DNA from 2 places in the Arsenicicoccus sp. UBA7492 genome. Region 1 is predicted to be linked to the other one. Evidence: riboswitches for the same ligand, from Rfam matches in the RefSeq annotation. Region 1 holds a riboswitch; the other holds the start of a gene.
What was found. Region 1 has a riboswitch for thiamine pyrophosphate ahead of B4E97_RS11680 (ECF transporter S component). Riboswitches for the same ligand answer to the same signal wherever they lie in the genome.

Region 1 (7,915 bases):
GGCTCGACCGTCCCCTTCAAGCTGGTCCAGGGCGGGATCCCAGCCAACGACCGGGACCAGTGGGTCAGCTATATCGCCATGAACAACGCCGGGTATGGCCCGGGCACCTATGAGTTCGTCGTGCGTGTCTACCCCTTCGCCGGTAGCACGAAGTACGCCGAGAGCACCGGGATGTGGTACGCGACGCGCCCCACCGGACCGTGGGAGCCCACTCTGGACACGGGCATCTTCCACGCGGGCCAGCGCCTGGTCCCGGGCCGGACAGTCGGCGGAGCCTTGTACGTCAAGAATGCCTCCCCCGACACCGCCATGCTGACGATCGGGGCCGTTCCTGGCAGCGACGCCGTCTCCGACCCGCTCGCCGAGGTGCTGCACCTGGCCGCCGGCATCGGCGGCGCCGCCACGCCGACCGAGACCTCGCCGACCGCCGCCAGCCTCGCCGCGAGGGGAGGAGATCTGACCACGGGCGCCGTCCGCCCGGGCCAGGTCGTCCGCGTGGAGGTTGCCGCGCTCCTGGCGGGCGCCGTCGGCGATGTCGACCGGACGCTGGCCGAAAATCACACGTGGACGGATCCGATCAGGGTGTCGATGGCGATGACGCCGGCCGATCTCGCTCCGCCGAGCACCGGCGTGACTGGAGCAGACGTGGGTCAGACAGGTGGCAGTGACGGCTCGGTGCCCCGCGGGGACGCGTTCGGCGTGTCCTCGGGGCCGCTCTCCGGAGCCCTGGCGCACACGGGGGCCGACGTGATCGTGCTTCTCGCCGCGGGTGGCACAGCCGTGGGCGTCGGCATGCTGCTGATCGCCCTGGCCCGACGACGGCGCGAGGACGAAGACGACACCGCGTCCGGCACACCCCTTCCACCCACTGGTCAGATACCGACTCCCTGACCGCCCACTGGTCAGATGCCGAGCACCTACCCGTGGCCAGAACTGACCACTCGGCGGCGGACGCCGAGGCGGGCCGGACTCCCCCCTCGGGAGCCCGACCCGCTGGCCGTGGGGGCGTCACGGATGACGTTGCTGATACCCACTAGGCGTTACCCAGAGTAGTCGAGACCCGTCACCAGGACTAGGGATCCATTACCTCCCCAGAAGGTGCCCCACAGCCGCCGCGGCGGCGAGCGTCACGGCGCACACCACGACCCACAGGTCCCTCCGGCCCCACCGCGCGGGCTCCGCCCACGTGCGCCGCCCCGACCGCACCACGGGCGACGAGTAGCCCCGCGCCTCCATCGCCACCGCGAGCCGCCCCGCCTGCCGCAACGCCTGCACCAGCAGGGCAAAGGTCAGCACGACCGCGTCCTTGACCCCCCGCCCCAGGACACCACGCGCCCGGCGCACCGCGCGCAGGTCGCCAAAGGTCGACCGCAGCTGGTCGAACCTCTGCAGCGCCACCACCGCCGCCACCACCGGACGTGCCGGCAGCCGCAGTCGCTGCCCGAGCTGGTCCCCCAGCGAGAACGGCTCGAGGTAGCCCGCCAGCACCACGCCGGGCAGCGCCGCCGACGTCATGCGCAGCGCGGGCAGCAGCGCCGCGACGGGATCACGCGTCTCGGCCCACCACCAGTTGGACCACCACAACGAGGCCGCGCCGATCGCCACCGGGGTGAGCCGCAGCACCGGCTGCGGCCAGCGCACCCCGCACAGCACGAGGAGCAGCGCCAGCTCGGCCCCGAGCAGACCCAGCCCCGCCGGCACCGTGGGCACGACCAACCCGACCACCATCGCCACCAGGCTCACCAGCATCAGCGGCAGGGCCGAGGCGTATGCCGCCAGCCCCTGCGCACGACGGCGCACCGGCTCTGCGCCGGCCTGCGGCCTCGCGAGCACGAGCTCGCGGGTGCAGCGCGACGCCAGGCTGCGGTCGTGCGTGGACACCACCACGGTCGTCCCTGCGGCGCGGGCCGCCTCGACGACCCCGGTGACGGCGGCCCACGTGTGGCGGTCCTGGCCGACGGTGGGCTCGTCGAGCAGGAGCACGGACGGGCCGTGGGCGAGGGCGGCGACGAGCGAGAGACGTCGCTGCTCACCCCCCGAGAGGGTGTGCGGGTCGGCGTCGCGGCGGTCGCCGAGGCCGAGCACCTCGAGCAGCGCCCCGGCCCGGGCTGCGAGGGCGTCCTCGTCCTGGCCGAGCGCCCGACCGGTCAGCATCACCTCGTCGACGACGGTCCGGGCGGTGATCGGCAGCTCGGGTCGTTGGGGCACCCACCCGACCGCTGCGGCAAGCTCCGCAGCCCGCCAGCCATGCGGCGCCTCGCGGTCGCCGGCCCCCAGCCGCACCGTGCCGGACGTCGGCTCGAGCAGCCCGGCGGCGCAGGCCACCAGCGTGGACTTGCCGGCGCCCGAGTGGCCGGTGACGGCCACCGCCTCCCCCGGCGAGGCCTCCAGCGCCACGTCCTGCAGCACGAGCTGCGGCGGGTGCACCGCCTGCCACGAGGCCAGCCCGGGCTGCACCTGGCGCAGCACCGCGTCGATCGAGGCCGTCACCCCGCCCGGCCGGACCGGGGTCACCAGCCCGGTCGCCACCTCCATCGACGACGGCGGCGGCGCCCCCGGCACCCACAGGCCCAGCTCTGCCAGCCGCTCCCCCTCGGCGGCCAGCGTCGACGTCATCGGGCCGTCCGCCACCACCCGACCGCCGTCGCCCAGCACGACGAGCCGGTCGCAGACGTCCACCCAGTGCGCGAGCTGGTGCTCGACGACCACCAGGGTGGCCCCCACCTCGGCGACGGCCAGGGCCACCGCCGACCGGACCGCCTCCGCGGCCTGGGGGTCGAGCATCGAGCAGGGCTCGTCGAGCAGCACGAGGCCCGGGTCGAGGGCGAGCACGCCCGCGAGCGCGAGGCGCTGGGTCTCGCCGCCGGACAGGGCGCGCGTCTCGCGGTCCACGGCATACGGGAAGGACACGGAGTCCAGCGCCGCCCGCACCCGCTCCCACAGCGGCCCGCGTGGCACGCCGGCGTTCTCGGGGCCGAAGGCCACGTCGCGCCCCACGGTCCGCGCGACCACCGCGTCGTCGGGATCCTGCAGGAGCAGGCCCACCTGCCGCGACACCCGCACCTGCCCCGTCTGGTCACCGCCACCCGTGTCGGCGAGCACGCCGGCCAGCGCCCGGAGCAGGGTCGACTTGCCGGACCCGCTGGCGCCCGCGAGCAGCACCCGCTCCCCCGGCGCCACGCGCAGCGACACCGCGTCGAGGACCGGGCGGGCGGCGCCATACGGGAGCCAGGTGAGGTCGTCGACCTCGACGAGAGCCCCCCTCGGACCCTCGTCGAGGTCGAGACCACGCTCGAGGGAGGCGTCAGCGGCCGTGGGACTCACGCGCCTCGCGGCCCGCGGGGAAGGCGTCGATCACGCCCGTCCGGGCCAGCGCCCGCACGAGCGCGGCGCCCCCGAGGCCGGCGATCACCGCGCACGAGATCATGCCGAAGCCGAGGTAGACGAGCTTGTGGATCCAGGCGAGCTGCGGGACGTACTGCCACCACTCGTAGAGGCAGATCTCCAGGACGGCACCGAGCACGCCGCCCAGCACCGCGGCCACCATGTCGAACCGCCGCCAGCGCCAGACCCACATCGCCAGCTCGACGCCGAGCGCCTGCAGCAGCCCGGACAGCATCACGAGCCAGCCCCACTTGTTGCCGAGCAGCGTCTCGACGCTCGCCGCGATCAGCTCGACGTAGAGGGCCGCGCCGGGACGCCGGATCAGCAGCGCGCCGGCCACGGCGGGGAGCACCCACACGCCGAGCGCGAGCGAGCCGATCGGGGCATAGCCGACGGCGGCCGCCTCGACGACGTGGTAGAGGGTGCTGTCCCACCCCCAGAAGGCGACGCCCAGCGCGACGGCGAGGACGGCGCCGAGGACGAGGTCGATGCCTCGCCATGACATGAGGGCCCCCGTGGCGAGCGCGGACGGTCGTGCGTGCTGGCCCGGCCGCGCGGTGGCGGCGGAGCCGGTGGTGTTCGGCATACGAGATCTCCTGGTCGGTCACCAAGAGGGAAGGTGACCCCTCGGGTCGCCTCGAGAATCCGACTCCCTAGCGCCGGTGCTAACCGGATCAGGTGCGGAGGGTCTGCGGTCGCCCGCACTCTCAGCGCGATCTGCGCTCCCCTGTCGTGTGAAACGTGACGCTACCGCGAAGATCGTGTGAGACTCAACGCATGGGACCTAACGTGTGGAAGCTCATTGGCACCGGCGCCGCCATGCTGGCCGGCATGGTGGCCAACAAGATCGTCAACTCGGGCTGGCAGAAGGCCACGGGCAAGGAGGCCCCCTCCGACCCCACCAACCCCGACGTGGACTGGAAGGAAGCGCTGGCCTTCGCGGCGTTCTCCGGTCTCGTGATCGGCATCGCGCGCCTGGTGGCGCAGCGTCAGGCGGCCAAGGGGTTCGTCTCCGCGGTCAAGCGCCAGAGCAACGACATCGGTGACGTCGACCTGCAGGCGCAGATCGACGCCCGCACCAACAAGGCCTGATCACCCCGTCCGTCACGCGAGTCGCCCCGACCGGTCCATCGGTCGGGGCGACTCGCTGCTGCTGGGCGGTATGACGGGCCTGGGGGTCTGCGGGCCTGGGTGCGTGGCGGCCTCGGGCCTGGGGTACGTGGCGGCGATCAGGCGGGGGTGCGCAGGGCCGCCAGCCGCCGGTCGAGCTGGTCCAGCCGCAGCGCCACCCGCAGCCGGCGCCGGGTCGGGTCGGGCTCGAGCGCCACGTCGTCGCCGTCGCGCAGCACCTCGGGCAGCTCGACGAGCAGGAGCCGGGACAGGCCCGCCAGCCGCTCGGGGTCGGTGACCAGCCTCGGGTCGTCGAGCACGCCGCGCGCCCGCGCCAGCACCCGGTCGAGCCAGGTCTCGACGTCCCAGCCGAGCGCTCCCCGGCGGTCGTCGAGCCAGTCGCCGACCGCCCCGACCTGGCGGCGCAGGTGCCACAGGTGGTCGGGCTCGTCGGTCGGGACGTGGTCGGCCGGCAGGGCGAGCCCGCCGAGGTAGCCCGCGATCCCGAGGCCCGCGCGCAGCGGCGCCGGCAGCGGGAGGGCGGCGAGCAGCGTGCCGGCACCGACCGTCAGCGCGCGCACGTGGCGCGGTGACGTGGCCGCGGCGTAGACCTCGCGCTCGACCCGACCCATCTCGTCCCTCCTTCCTGCCAGCCTAGGCCCGGGGCCTGGGAGCCGCGTGTCAGTCGGTGGCCAGCGCCGCGGACGGGCTCACCCGCGCGGCCCGACGAGCCGGTATGACGGACGCCAGCCACCCCGCGGCGAGCGCCACGGCGGCGACGAGCCCCAGCCGCGCCCAAGGGATCTCGGTGGTGATGGTCATCTCGCTGCCGAAGAGCGCGTAGGCCCCGCCGAGGCCGTAGGCCACCCCCAGCGCGAGCCCCACGATCGTGCCCACGCCCGCCAGCGTCAGCGCCTCGAGCCCGAGCGTGCTGCGCAGCTGGCGGCGCGTGAGGCCGAGGGCGCGCAGCAGGCCGGACTCCTGGGTGCGCTCGAGCACCGAGAGGCCGAGGGTGTTGCCGATGCCGACCAGCGCGACCAGCACGGCGATGCCGAGCAGGCCGGTGACGACGAGCAGGACGACGTCCATGATCCGCTCCATCTCGGCGCGCTGGGTGGCGACCCCCTGGACCTGGGCGCCCTGGATGGCGACGGCGTCCTGGGCGAGCTGCTCCGACGCGGTGGCCGCGTCCTTGACCTCGGCGAACCTGATCCACGCGGACCCCTTGGCCTGGGGGTCGAGGCGCCGCACGGTGGCCGCCGTGACGACCGGTGCGTCCGCATGGTCCGCGCTGACGTCGGCGCGCAGGTCGAGCCGCGTCGCGCCGTGGGCGAGGGTCACGGTGTCGCCGGTCCGCAGGCCGGAGCTCGCCGGCAGGAGCACGGTGTGGTCGTCGAGCCCGGCAAAGAGCTGCGGCCGGCGCGAGACCTGCACCGCCGCGTCGTCGGCGCCGGTGACGGTGGTCTGCCCGCCGCTCGATCCGCCGGCCTGACCGTCGCTCTGCCCACCGCTCTGGCCGACGTGCACCGGCCGTCCGCCGTGGGTCAGCGTGGCCGGGGCGTCGACGACGAGGGTGGCCGCACCGACGACGCTGCTGCGCCGCAGGGTGTCGAGGTCACGCTGCGCCAGGCCCTGCGGCGCCTGCACGAGGGCGTCCACGGGGGTCTGCTTGTCGAGCGCGTCGGTGGCCGAGCGCACCCCTGTCGCCGAGCCCACGCTCATCATCGTGATCAGCGTGACCCCGACGAGCAGGGCGCTCGCGGTGGCCGCGGCCCGAGCGGGGTTGCGGCCGGCGTTGTCGACGGCGAGCGACCCGGGGACGCCGCCGAGGCGGGCGGGCAGCGCACCGACGGCGCGGGCGAGGCCGGGCACCACCACGGGGGCGACCATGAGCACGCCGAGGAAGGACAGGAGTCCACCGGGGATGCCCGTCACGAGCTGGTGCTGGAGGGCGCCGTGCACGAGCAGCCCGAACCCACCTGCCGCGAGGACCGATCCGACCCCGACGCGCAGGGCGCGGACGCGCCGCACCCGCGTCGCGGTCTCGGGGCGCAGGGCCGCGAGCGGCTTGACGCGCGTCGCCGCGCGGGCCGGGGCGAGGCTCGCCACGAGGGTGACCAGGATGCCCGTCGCGAGGGGAGCCAGGACCGAGAGCGGGGTGACGACCAGGCTGCCGAGGTCCATGTCGGTGCCGTGCGAGAGCTGCACGAGCGTCGCCGCCAGACCCGCGCCGAGCGCCAGCCCCGCGACGGAGCCGAGGACGCCGACGAGCAGCGCCTCGGCCACGACGGACCCGCGCACCTGCCGCCGCTCGGCGCCGATGCAGCGCAGGAGCGCGAGCTGACGGGTGCGCTGGGCGACGAGGATCGCAAAGGTGTTGGCGATGACCAGCGCCGAGACGAACACGGCGATGAGCGCGAAGACGAGCAGCATCGCGGTGAGCTGCGTGACGCCCTGGACCATCTGGGTCACGCGGTGGTCCTTCTCCTGCTGGCCGGTGCGGACCGTGAGGCCCTTGGCTGCGGGGAGACCGGCGACGGAGGCGCGCAGCTGCTCGTCGTCCACGGCCGCGCCGCCCGGAGCCTGCGTCAGGTCGAGCTCCCGATAGCCCGTGGTGCCCGTCCAGGCCCAGATGTCCTGGTCCTGGGCGAAGGCCACCGGCATCCCCTGGCCCTGCACGACGTCACGCCCCGGCTTGACGATGCCGACGACCGTGGCCTCGGCCGGACGGGCCTCCTGCGGCCGCTGCTCGGTGCCGGTGCCAGGGCTGGTGCCGGTGCCGCGCTGCAGCAGGCGGGTCGTGCTGCCCACTGCGAGCTTGCGCGCCGAGGCGACCCAGTCCACGACGGCGATCTCGCCGCGGCGGGCGGGCAGGCGACCGGCCGTGAGCGTCGTCGTCCCGGACAGCTGCGGCACTGACCGCAGCACGAGGGAGGCCTCGCGACCCCCGAGGTCCTGCTGGACGGCCCCGCCGGCCACCGTGCGCACGGAGGCACCCGGGTGGGCGCGCGTCACCTGCGCGGCGAGCCCGGGGGGTATGACGGCCGGGCCGCCGCGAGGCGCGCCCCCCACGCCCGAGGACCCGTCCGGCGTGGTGACGACCACGCTCGCTCGGCCCACCGAGCCGGCGGCGTCGCGCGCCAGGGACTCGCGGAAGGTGTCGCCCACCATGAACGTGGCCGCGACGAAGGCGATGCCCATCGTGATGGCGACCAGGACGCTGACGAAGCGCCGGGCCTGACCGTGGATCATGCTGGCCGCCAGGGAGATCGAGGTGCGCACGGCGATCACGCCCCCAGCCCGCGCAGGGCGGCCAGCACGTCGTCGGCGGTGGGGTGCCGCAGCTCCCCCGCCATGCGACCGTCCGCGAGGAGCAGCACGCGGTCGGCATACGTCGCGGCCCCGGGGTCGTGGGTCACCA
Region 2 (7,915 bases), on a different contig from region 1:
TCAGCATGGCAACCCTTGATGCTCACTCTCCCGGGACACACCCCGCGCCCGAGTCCGGTGACCAGCTCCAGCGAAACCTGTCCAACCGCCACGTCCAGCTCATCGCCATCGGCGGAGCGATCGGCACCGGCCTGTTCATGGGCTCCGGCAAGACGATCCACGCCGCGGGCCCCTCGATCCTGCTCGTCTACCTCACCGTCGGCGTCATGCTCTTCTTCGTCATGCGCGCCATGGGGGAGCTGCTCCTGCACAACCTCGACTACAAGTCCTTCCAGGACTTCTGCGCCGAGATGCTCGGCCCCTGGGCCGGATTCATGTCCGGCTGGACCTACTGGCTGTGCTGGGTCGTCACCGGCATGGCCGAGATCATCGCCGTCACCGGCTACTGGAACTTCTGGGTCAACCCCGACCACCCCACCGAGATGAAGCCCCTCTCGCTGGTCCTCGCCGTGGTCATGCTCGGGTTCCTGCTGTTCCTCAACCTGCTCACCGTCAGGCTGTTCGGCGAGATGGAGTTCTGGTTCGCGATCATCAAGGTCATCGCGATCGTCGCCCTGATCATCATGGGCATCTGGATGCTCGTCACGGTCTTCACCTCCCCGGACGGCACCAAGGCCTCGATCACCTACCTCTGGGACCGTGGCGGCTTCTTCCCCAAGGGCCTCGACGGGTTCGGCGCCGGCTTCCAGATCGCCGTGTTCGCGTTCGTCGGCATCGAGCTCGTCGGCACCACCGCCGCCGAGACCAAGGACCCCACCACGACCCTGCCGCGGGCCATCAACTCGATCCCGGTCCGCATCATCGTGTTCTACGTCCTGGCGCTGCTGGTCATCATGACCGTCACGCCCTGGGACAAGATCGACGCCGGGCAGTCGCCGTTCGTCAACCTGTTCAGCCTCGCCGGGCTCGCCGCCGCCGCCACGGTCATGAACTTCGTGGTGCTGACCTCGGCGTCGTCGAGCTGCAACTCCGGGCTGTTCTCCACGTCACGCATGCTGTACGGCCTCTCGCACAAGGGCATGGCGCCCCGCGCGTTCGGCCGCCTGTCGCGCCACAAGGTCCCGCAGAACGGCCTGTTCGTCTCGGTGCTGCTGGTCGCCACGTCGATCCTGCTCATGCTCGACGACTCCGTCATGGGCGCCTTCACGGTCGTCACCACGATCTCGGCCGTGCTGTTCATCTTCGTCTGGGGCCTGATCCTGCTCAGCTACATCGTCTACCTGCGCCGTCACCCGGAGGCTCACGCGCGGTCGGTCTACAAGATGCCGGGGGCGCACTTCATGCCGTATGTCGTCCTGGCGTTCTTCGCCGTGGTGCTGGTGCTCCTGACCCAGGAGAAGGACACCCTCCAGGCGCTGCTGGTCACACCCGTCTGGTTCGTCATCCTCGTCGGCGCGTGGTTCGCGGTGCGCAACCGTGTGCACCACGACAGCTCGACCACCGAGCTCGTGGACTGACCCGACCCGCCGGGGGACTCAGACCGGCCAGGTCTCCCGGCGCCAGGCGGCGTCCCAGAACATCCACTCGTAGCGCGCCGCCGTGGAGTAGGCCTCGTGCATCCGTTCCATGGTGGCGTCGTCGGCGCCCTCGGCGCACCGGTCGACGATCGCCTTGGCGCGGCCCACCGAGGCGGCGAACTCCTCGTCGGAGTACATCCCGATCCAGTCGCCGTAGGCATGGCCGTCGAGCGAGCCGGCCTGGCTCAGCAGGTGGTCGCCCACGTCCTGGTAGATCCAGAAGCAGGGCAGCACGCCGGCTGCGGCCACGGCATACGAGCCCTGGGTGGTCAGCGACGACAGGTAGGACGTGTAGGCGAGGCAGCTGGGGGAGCGGCGCGCAGCCGCGAGGTCGGCGACGTGCGCGCCGTGCAGCTCCCGCTCGACCACGACCGTGGTGCGGGCCGACTCCGCCCAGAACAGCATCTCGTCGGGGTCGGTGGCCTGCCCGGCGAGGGTCGCGAGCACCCGGCCGTAGTCCGCGAGGTAGAGCGCGTCCTGCGCCATGTAGTAGGTGAAGCGCTCGCGGTCGAGCGTGCCGTCGGCCAGGCCCTGCACGAACGGCAGCTCGTCGATCGCGGACCGGACGTCGGCGGTGCGCGCCCAGGCGTCGGTGGTGAAGGTCATCGGTCAGCTCCAGACGTCGTGGAAGTGGTGGACCGGGCCGTGCCCGTGCCCGACGTGCAGCTCGTCGGCGTGCCGCAGCGCCTCGGTGAGCCAGGCCTTGGCGTCGCGGCAGGTCGTCTCCCAGTCGGGACGCCGTGGACGCAGGGCTGCGAGGGCGGAGGACAGGGTGCACCCGGTGCCGTGCGTATGCCGGGTGGCCACCCACTCGGCCGTGATCAGCACCTGGCCACGGGCGTCGGCGAGGACGTCGGTCGCCTGCTCGCTGCCGGTGTGGTGTCCGCCCTTGACGTAGGCGCGGCGTGCTCCGGCCGCGACGAGCGCCCGCGCCTGGTCGACCATCTCGTCGACGCTTCCGGCCGGCTCGGCGTCGAGCAGCACCGCGGCCTCGGGCAGGTTGGGCGTGATGATGCTCGCGAGCGGGACGAGCTCGCGCACGGCCGCGACGGCGGACTCGTCGAGCAGCCTGTCGCCGCTGGTCGCCACCATGACGGGGTCGAGCACGATCGGCGTCTCGCCCGCCTCCTCGGCGCGCAGCCGCTGCAGCACCCGTCCGACGGCCGCGGTGACCTCGGCGTCGGCGAGCATGCCGATCTTGACGGCGTCGGGGGTGATGTCGGCCAGCAGCGTCTCCAGCTGGGCGGTGACGAAGTCGGCGGGCACGACGTGCACCCCGGTCACGCCCTGCGTGGACTGCGCGGTGAGCGCGGTGATGACGCACATGCCGTAGGCGCCCAGCGCGGAGAAGGTCTTGAGGTCGGCCTGGATGCCGGCGCCGCCCGAGGGATCGCTGCCGGCGATGGAGAGGACCGTGGTCGGGGCGGTCATCGCGCCTCTCCCCGTGGTCGGTCGGGCGCCTGGGCCGTATGCCGCTCCGCCGCCTCGCGCCACCGCGCCAGCAGCGTGGCCGCCGCCTCGCGGGGGTCGGGCGCGGCGCAGACGGCGCTGACGACGGCGGCCCCGTCGACGCCGGTGGCCGGGAGCAGGCCGATGCGCGACGCGTGGATGCCGCCGATGGCGACCGTCGGCCAGGGGCTGGCGGCGACGAGCGCCGCGATGCCCTCGGGGCCGGCGGGGGTCGCGGCGTCGGGCTTGGTGGCCTGCTCCCACACCGGTCCCAGGCCGAGGTAGTCGACGGTGCCCTCGGGCAGGGCCCGGGCCGCCTCGACGTGAGCGGGGGTCTGGCAGGAGAGCCCGAGGAGGCGGTCGGGCCCGAGGAGCTCGCGCGCCCGCTCGGGGGACAGGTCGCTCTGGCCGATGTGGGCGCCCGCGGCCCCGGTTGCCTCGACGAGGTCGACCCGGTCGTTGACGACGACGGGGACGCCGGTGCCCTCGAGCGCCCGGATCACCGACCGCGTGAGGCGCAGGATCCGCTCGTCGTCGGCCCGGGGGTCACGCACCTGCACGAGGGTCGCGCCCCCGTCCACGGCGGCGCGGGCGACCCGCGCGACCTGGTCGTCGCCGCCGCACATGGCCGTGTCGGTGACGAGGTAGAGCGTGAGGTCGAGATCGCGTCCCTCGAGGACGGACCGCTGACCGGTCATGAGAGCACCAGCCCGGAGGCGAGCTCGTCGGGGGTGACCAGGCTCAGCTCGTCGAGCAGCGCCACGGCGAAGCTGCCGGGCCCCCGAGCCGCGCGGGCGGCGCGCTCGGCGGCCACCGTCAGCAGCCCCGTCGCGCTCGTGGCGGCGAGCAGCGCGTCGTCGCACACGGCCGCGAAGCCCGCCATCAGGGCGCCGAGGGCGCAGCCCACCCCGGTGACCTTGGTCATCACGGGGTCGCCGTTGTGCACCCGGACCAGGCGCTCGCCGTCCGTGAGGTGGTCGACGGCGCCGCTGACCGCGACGACCGTGCGGCGGGAGGTGGCGAGCTCGCGGGCGCGGTCCAGGACCTCCTCGGGCGAGTCGGCGCTGTCGACCCCGCGACCTCCGAGACCGCCCAGCAGCCCCGCGATCTCGGAGGCGTTGCCGCGCACGATCGTCGGCGCGTGCAGGTCCATGAGCGAGACCGCGACCCCGGTGCGCCAGGCCAGGCCGCCGGCGGCGACCGGGTCGAGCACCCACGGCGTGCCGGCGGCCTGCGCGCCCGTGACGGCGGCCCGCATGGCGGCCGTCGTGTCGTCGTACGGCGTCCCGGTGTTGACCAGCACGCCGCCCGCGACCCGGGCGAAGGCCTCCGCCTCGTGCGGGTTGTCCACCATGGCGGGGGCGGCGCCGGCGGCCAGCAGGACGTTGGCCGTCCACTGGGCCACGACGATGTTGGTGAGGCTCTGGACCAGAGGCGTGGTGGCCCTGAGCCGGGCGAGCGCCTCGGCCACCTCGTCGGGGGTGACTGCGGCCACCGGGTCCACGGATGCGTCCGTCATACGACGTCCCTTCGCTAGCACGACCTAGATCAGGTGCGACGGGTGTGATCTCAGCCCGGCCGACGGCCAGGCACCCCGCGTCTCCTCGCACCCTAACGGACGCGGTCGGCGAGGGGACCACGGGGCCCCACGGGAGGTTGTCCACAGGCCCGGCCGCCGACGCGTGGATCCGCGCCGTCGTCCACAGGCCCCGGGCCGGGGGTGGTGGCCCAGCCCGGGGCTGGTGACGATCGCTGCATGGACACCACACCCACCACCGCCGACATCCCGCTCACCCTCGACGAGATGCTCGAGGGACGTTCGATGCGCGACGTCGTCCACCTGCGGCGAGCCATCCAGGCCACGATGCCGCCGCCCGGGCCGCGCGACCGACGTCGCCGTCCTGGTCGGCGACCTCAACGGGCACCTCGTCGCCCCCATGTCCTTCCGGGACCTGCCGTCCCCCTGCGATCCCGCCCACGTGCGAGTGCTCCTCGAGGTGGTCGCCGAGGTGCTGGGTGAGCATGCGACGGTCGCCACCCTGCTCGTGCGGCCCGGGCCGGCGCACGCGATCGCCGCCGATCGCGCGTGGCAGGAGGTCGCGCAGAGGTGCTGGCAGGAGAAGGGGGTGATCGACCTCGGGTGCTTCGTCGTCGGCACCCACGGCGTGGACCTGCTCCCCAGGCTGGAGCTCGTCGCCTGAGGCGCTGCCCGGGGCGATACCCCTAGGCGTCGAGGTCGACGATCACCGGGGCGTGGTCGCTCGCGCCCTTGCCCTTGCGCTCCTCGCGGTCGATGGACGCGCCCGTCACCCGGCTCGCGAGCGCGGGGCTCGCCAGGCAGAAGTCGATGCGCATGCCCTGCTTCTTGGGGAAGCGCAGCTGGGTGTAGTCCCAGTAGGTGTAGGTGCGGGGCTCGGACGTGTAGGGCCGGACCACGTCGGCGAAGCCCGCGGCCACCACGGCCGCGAAGGCCTCGCGCTCCGGGACCGAGACGTGCGTCTTGCCCTCGAAGAAGGCCATGTCCCAGACGTCCTCGTCCTGCGGGGCGACGTTCCAGTCACCCATGAGCGCGACCTGGGCCCCGGGGTCCTCGGCGAGCCAGCGCTCGCCGTCCGCCCTGAGCCGGGCGAGCCAGTCGAGCTTGTAGGCGTAGTGGGGGTGCCCGAGCTCGCGCCCGTTGGGGACGTAGAGCGACCAGACGCACACCCCGTCGCACGTCGCTCCGAGCGCCCGAGCCTCGGCGACCGGCTCCGGCTCGCCGTACGTCGGCATGTGCTCGAAGCCGACCTGCACGTCCGTGAGCCCGACGCGAGAGGCGATGGCGACGCCGTTCCACTGGTTGAGGCCGTGGTGGGCGACCTCGTAGCCCGCCTGCTCGAACGGCAGCATCGGGAACTGCGCGTCCTTGCACTTGGTCTCCTGCATGGCCAGCACGTCCACGTCATGGCGCTCGAGGAAGGCGACGACGCGGTCGACGCGGGTCCGGATGCTGTTGACGTTCCAGGTTGCGATGCGCACCTCGCCAACCTACCGGAGGCGCCTGGCCAAGCCTCTACGCTGTCGCTCATGGCAACTGCACTCGTCACCGGCGCGTCCGCCGGCATCGGCCTGGCCTTCGTCCGTGAGCTGGCCTGCCGCGGCCACGACCTCGTCCTGGTCGCCCGCAACCGCGACCGGCTGCAGGAGGTCGCCGACGACCTGCGGGACCTGCACGGCACGAGCTGCGAGATCCTCGTCGCGGACGTCGCCGAGCGCGACCAGCTGCAGCGCGTGGCGGACCGGGTCGCCGACCAGGCACGCCCGGTGGACCTCGTCGTCAACAACGCCGGCTACGGCCTCAAGACGGACTTCCTGCGCACCCCGATCGAGCGGGAGGAGCACCACCTGATGATCCACACCCGCGCGGTGCTCGTGGTGTCGCAGGCCGCGGCGCTGGCGATGCGCGAGCGGGGGCGAGGGGCCGTCGTCAACGTCTCGTCGGTGGCGTCGTTCGTGCAGATGGGGACCTACTCCGCCGCCAAGGCGTGGTGCACGACCTTCACCGAGGGCCTGGCCAACGAGCTGCAGGGCACCGGGGTCACCGCCACGGCGCTGTGCCCGGGCTTCACGCACACGGAGTTCCACCAGCGGGCCTCGATGAACATGTCCCACCTGCCCGACGCCGCGTGGCTCGACGCCGACCGGCTCGTGCAGGACTGCCTGGACGACGTCGCCCGCGGTCGTGCGCTGAGCGTGCCCGGCGGGGTCTACAAGGCTGTCGTGGGAATCGTCCAGGTGGCGCCGCGGGGGATCGTCCGCCGGGTCAGTGGGCGCCTGGCCTCGGGTCGCCGCACCGCCCGCTGAGCCCGCCCCCGCCGGGCCGCAACTAGGCTGGGGCCTCATGAACACCGCGCCCACGAACCCCGCCGACGCCCGCGCCCGCCTGCTTGAGATCATCAAGGACAAGGCGATCGTCCACGGTCGCGTCACCCTGTCCTCCGGCAAGGAGGCCGACTACTACGTCGACCTGCGGCGCATCACCCTCGACGGCGAGGCGGCGCCCCTGGTCGGCATCGTGATGCGCGACCTCACCAGGGACCTGGCGTATGACGCCGTGGGCGGCCTCACGCTCGGCGCCGACCCCGTCGCCACGTCGATGCTGCACGCGTCCGCCGCCGCAGGCGAGCGGCTCGACGCGTTCGTCGTCCGCAAGGCCGGCAAGGCGCACGGCCTGCAGCAGCGCATCGAGGGTCCGTCGATCCGCGGTCGTCGCGTGCTGGTCGTCGAGGACACCACGACCACGGGCGGCTCGCCGCTCGACGCCGTCGCCGCCGCCCGCGAGGACGGGGCCGAGGTGGTGGCCGTGGCCACCATCGCCGACCGCGCGACCGGCGCCGGCGAGCGCATCCAGGACGAGGCCGGGGTGCCCTACCTGCACGTCTACTCCCTGGAGGAGCTCGGCCTCGCCTGACCGGCTGACCGGCTCACCGGCTCACCGGCGGGGCGGTCCCGGCCGCCGGGTGCCGCAGGGAACGCCGGAGGGCGGCGGCTCGTCATACGGTCAACCGCCGTGATCGGCCGACTAGGCTGATCACGACCTCAGTCCCGCTCTGGAGGGAGCCGACGTGACACCCGTCCACATCACGCTGATCGTCCTGCTCGTCATCATCGCCCTGATCGTCATGTGGCTCGTCGGCATGCACAACAGCCTCATCGGGCTGCGCAACCGCACGCAGGAGTCCTGGCGCCAGATCGACGTCGAGCTCAAGCGGCGGCACGACCTGATCCCCAACCTCGTCGAGACCGTCAAGGGCTTCGCGACCCACGAGCGCGGCACGCTCGACGACGTGATGCGCGCGCGGTCCGCCGCCGTCAGCGCCGGGGGCAGCCCCGCCGAGACCGCCGCCGCGGAGCAGCAGCTCACCGGCGCCGTGGGCCGCCTGATGGCCGTCGCCGAGGCCTACCCGCAG

Region 2: it holds a riboswitch for thiamine pyrophosphate, as region 1 does, so the genes downstream of both, thiM (hydroxyethylthiazole kinase) here and B4E97_RS11680 (ECF transporter S component) in region 1, are expected to answer to the same signal.

Annotation. Positions count from the first base shown of each region.
Region 1 covers NZ_DLOE01000039.1:102,196-110,110, forward strand. Annotated here, with positions in the region: gene B4E97_RS11670 (hypothetical protein) at 1-891, shown strand, start outside; gene B4E97_RS11675 (ATP-binding cassette domain-containing protein) at 1,084-3,324, opposite strand; gene B4E97_RS11680 (ECF transporter S component) at 3,305-3,970, opposite strand; TPP riboswitch at 4,018-4,123, opposite strand; gene B4E97_RS11685 (DUF4235 domain-containing protein) at 4,162-4,476, shown strand; gene B4E97_RS11690 (hypothetical protein) at 4,614-5,126, opposite strand; gene B4E97_RS11695 (FtsX-like permease family protein) at 5,176-7,785, opposite strand; gene B4E97_RS11700 (ABC transporter ATP-binding protein) at 7,782-7,915, opposite strand, start outside.
Region 2 covers NZ_DLOE01000043.1:59,438-67,352, forward strand. Annotated here, with positions in the region: gene B4E97_RS12675 (amino acid permease) at 6-1,457, shown strand; gene tenA (thiaminase II) at 1,476-2,123, opposite strand; gene thiD (bifunctional hydroxymethylpyrimidine kinase/phosphomethylpyrimidine kinase) at 2,127-2,948, opposite strand; gene thiE (thiamine phosphate synthase) at 2,945-3,664, opposite strand; gene thiM (hydroxyethylthiazole kinase) at 3,661-4,485, opposite strand; TPP riboswitch at 4,475-4,573, opposite strand; gene B4E97_RS12700 (hypothetical protein) at 4,904-5,167, shown strand; gene B4E97_RS12705 (exodeoxyribonuclease III) at 5,190-5,984, opposite strand; gene B4E97_RS12710 (SDR family NAD(P)-dependent oxidoreductase) at 6,033-6,809, shown strand; gene pyrE (orotate phosphoribosyltransferase) at 6,847-7,416, shown strand; gene B4E97_RS12720 (LemA family protein) at 7,571-7,915, shown strand, end outside.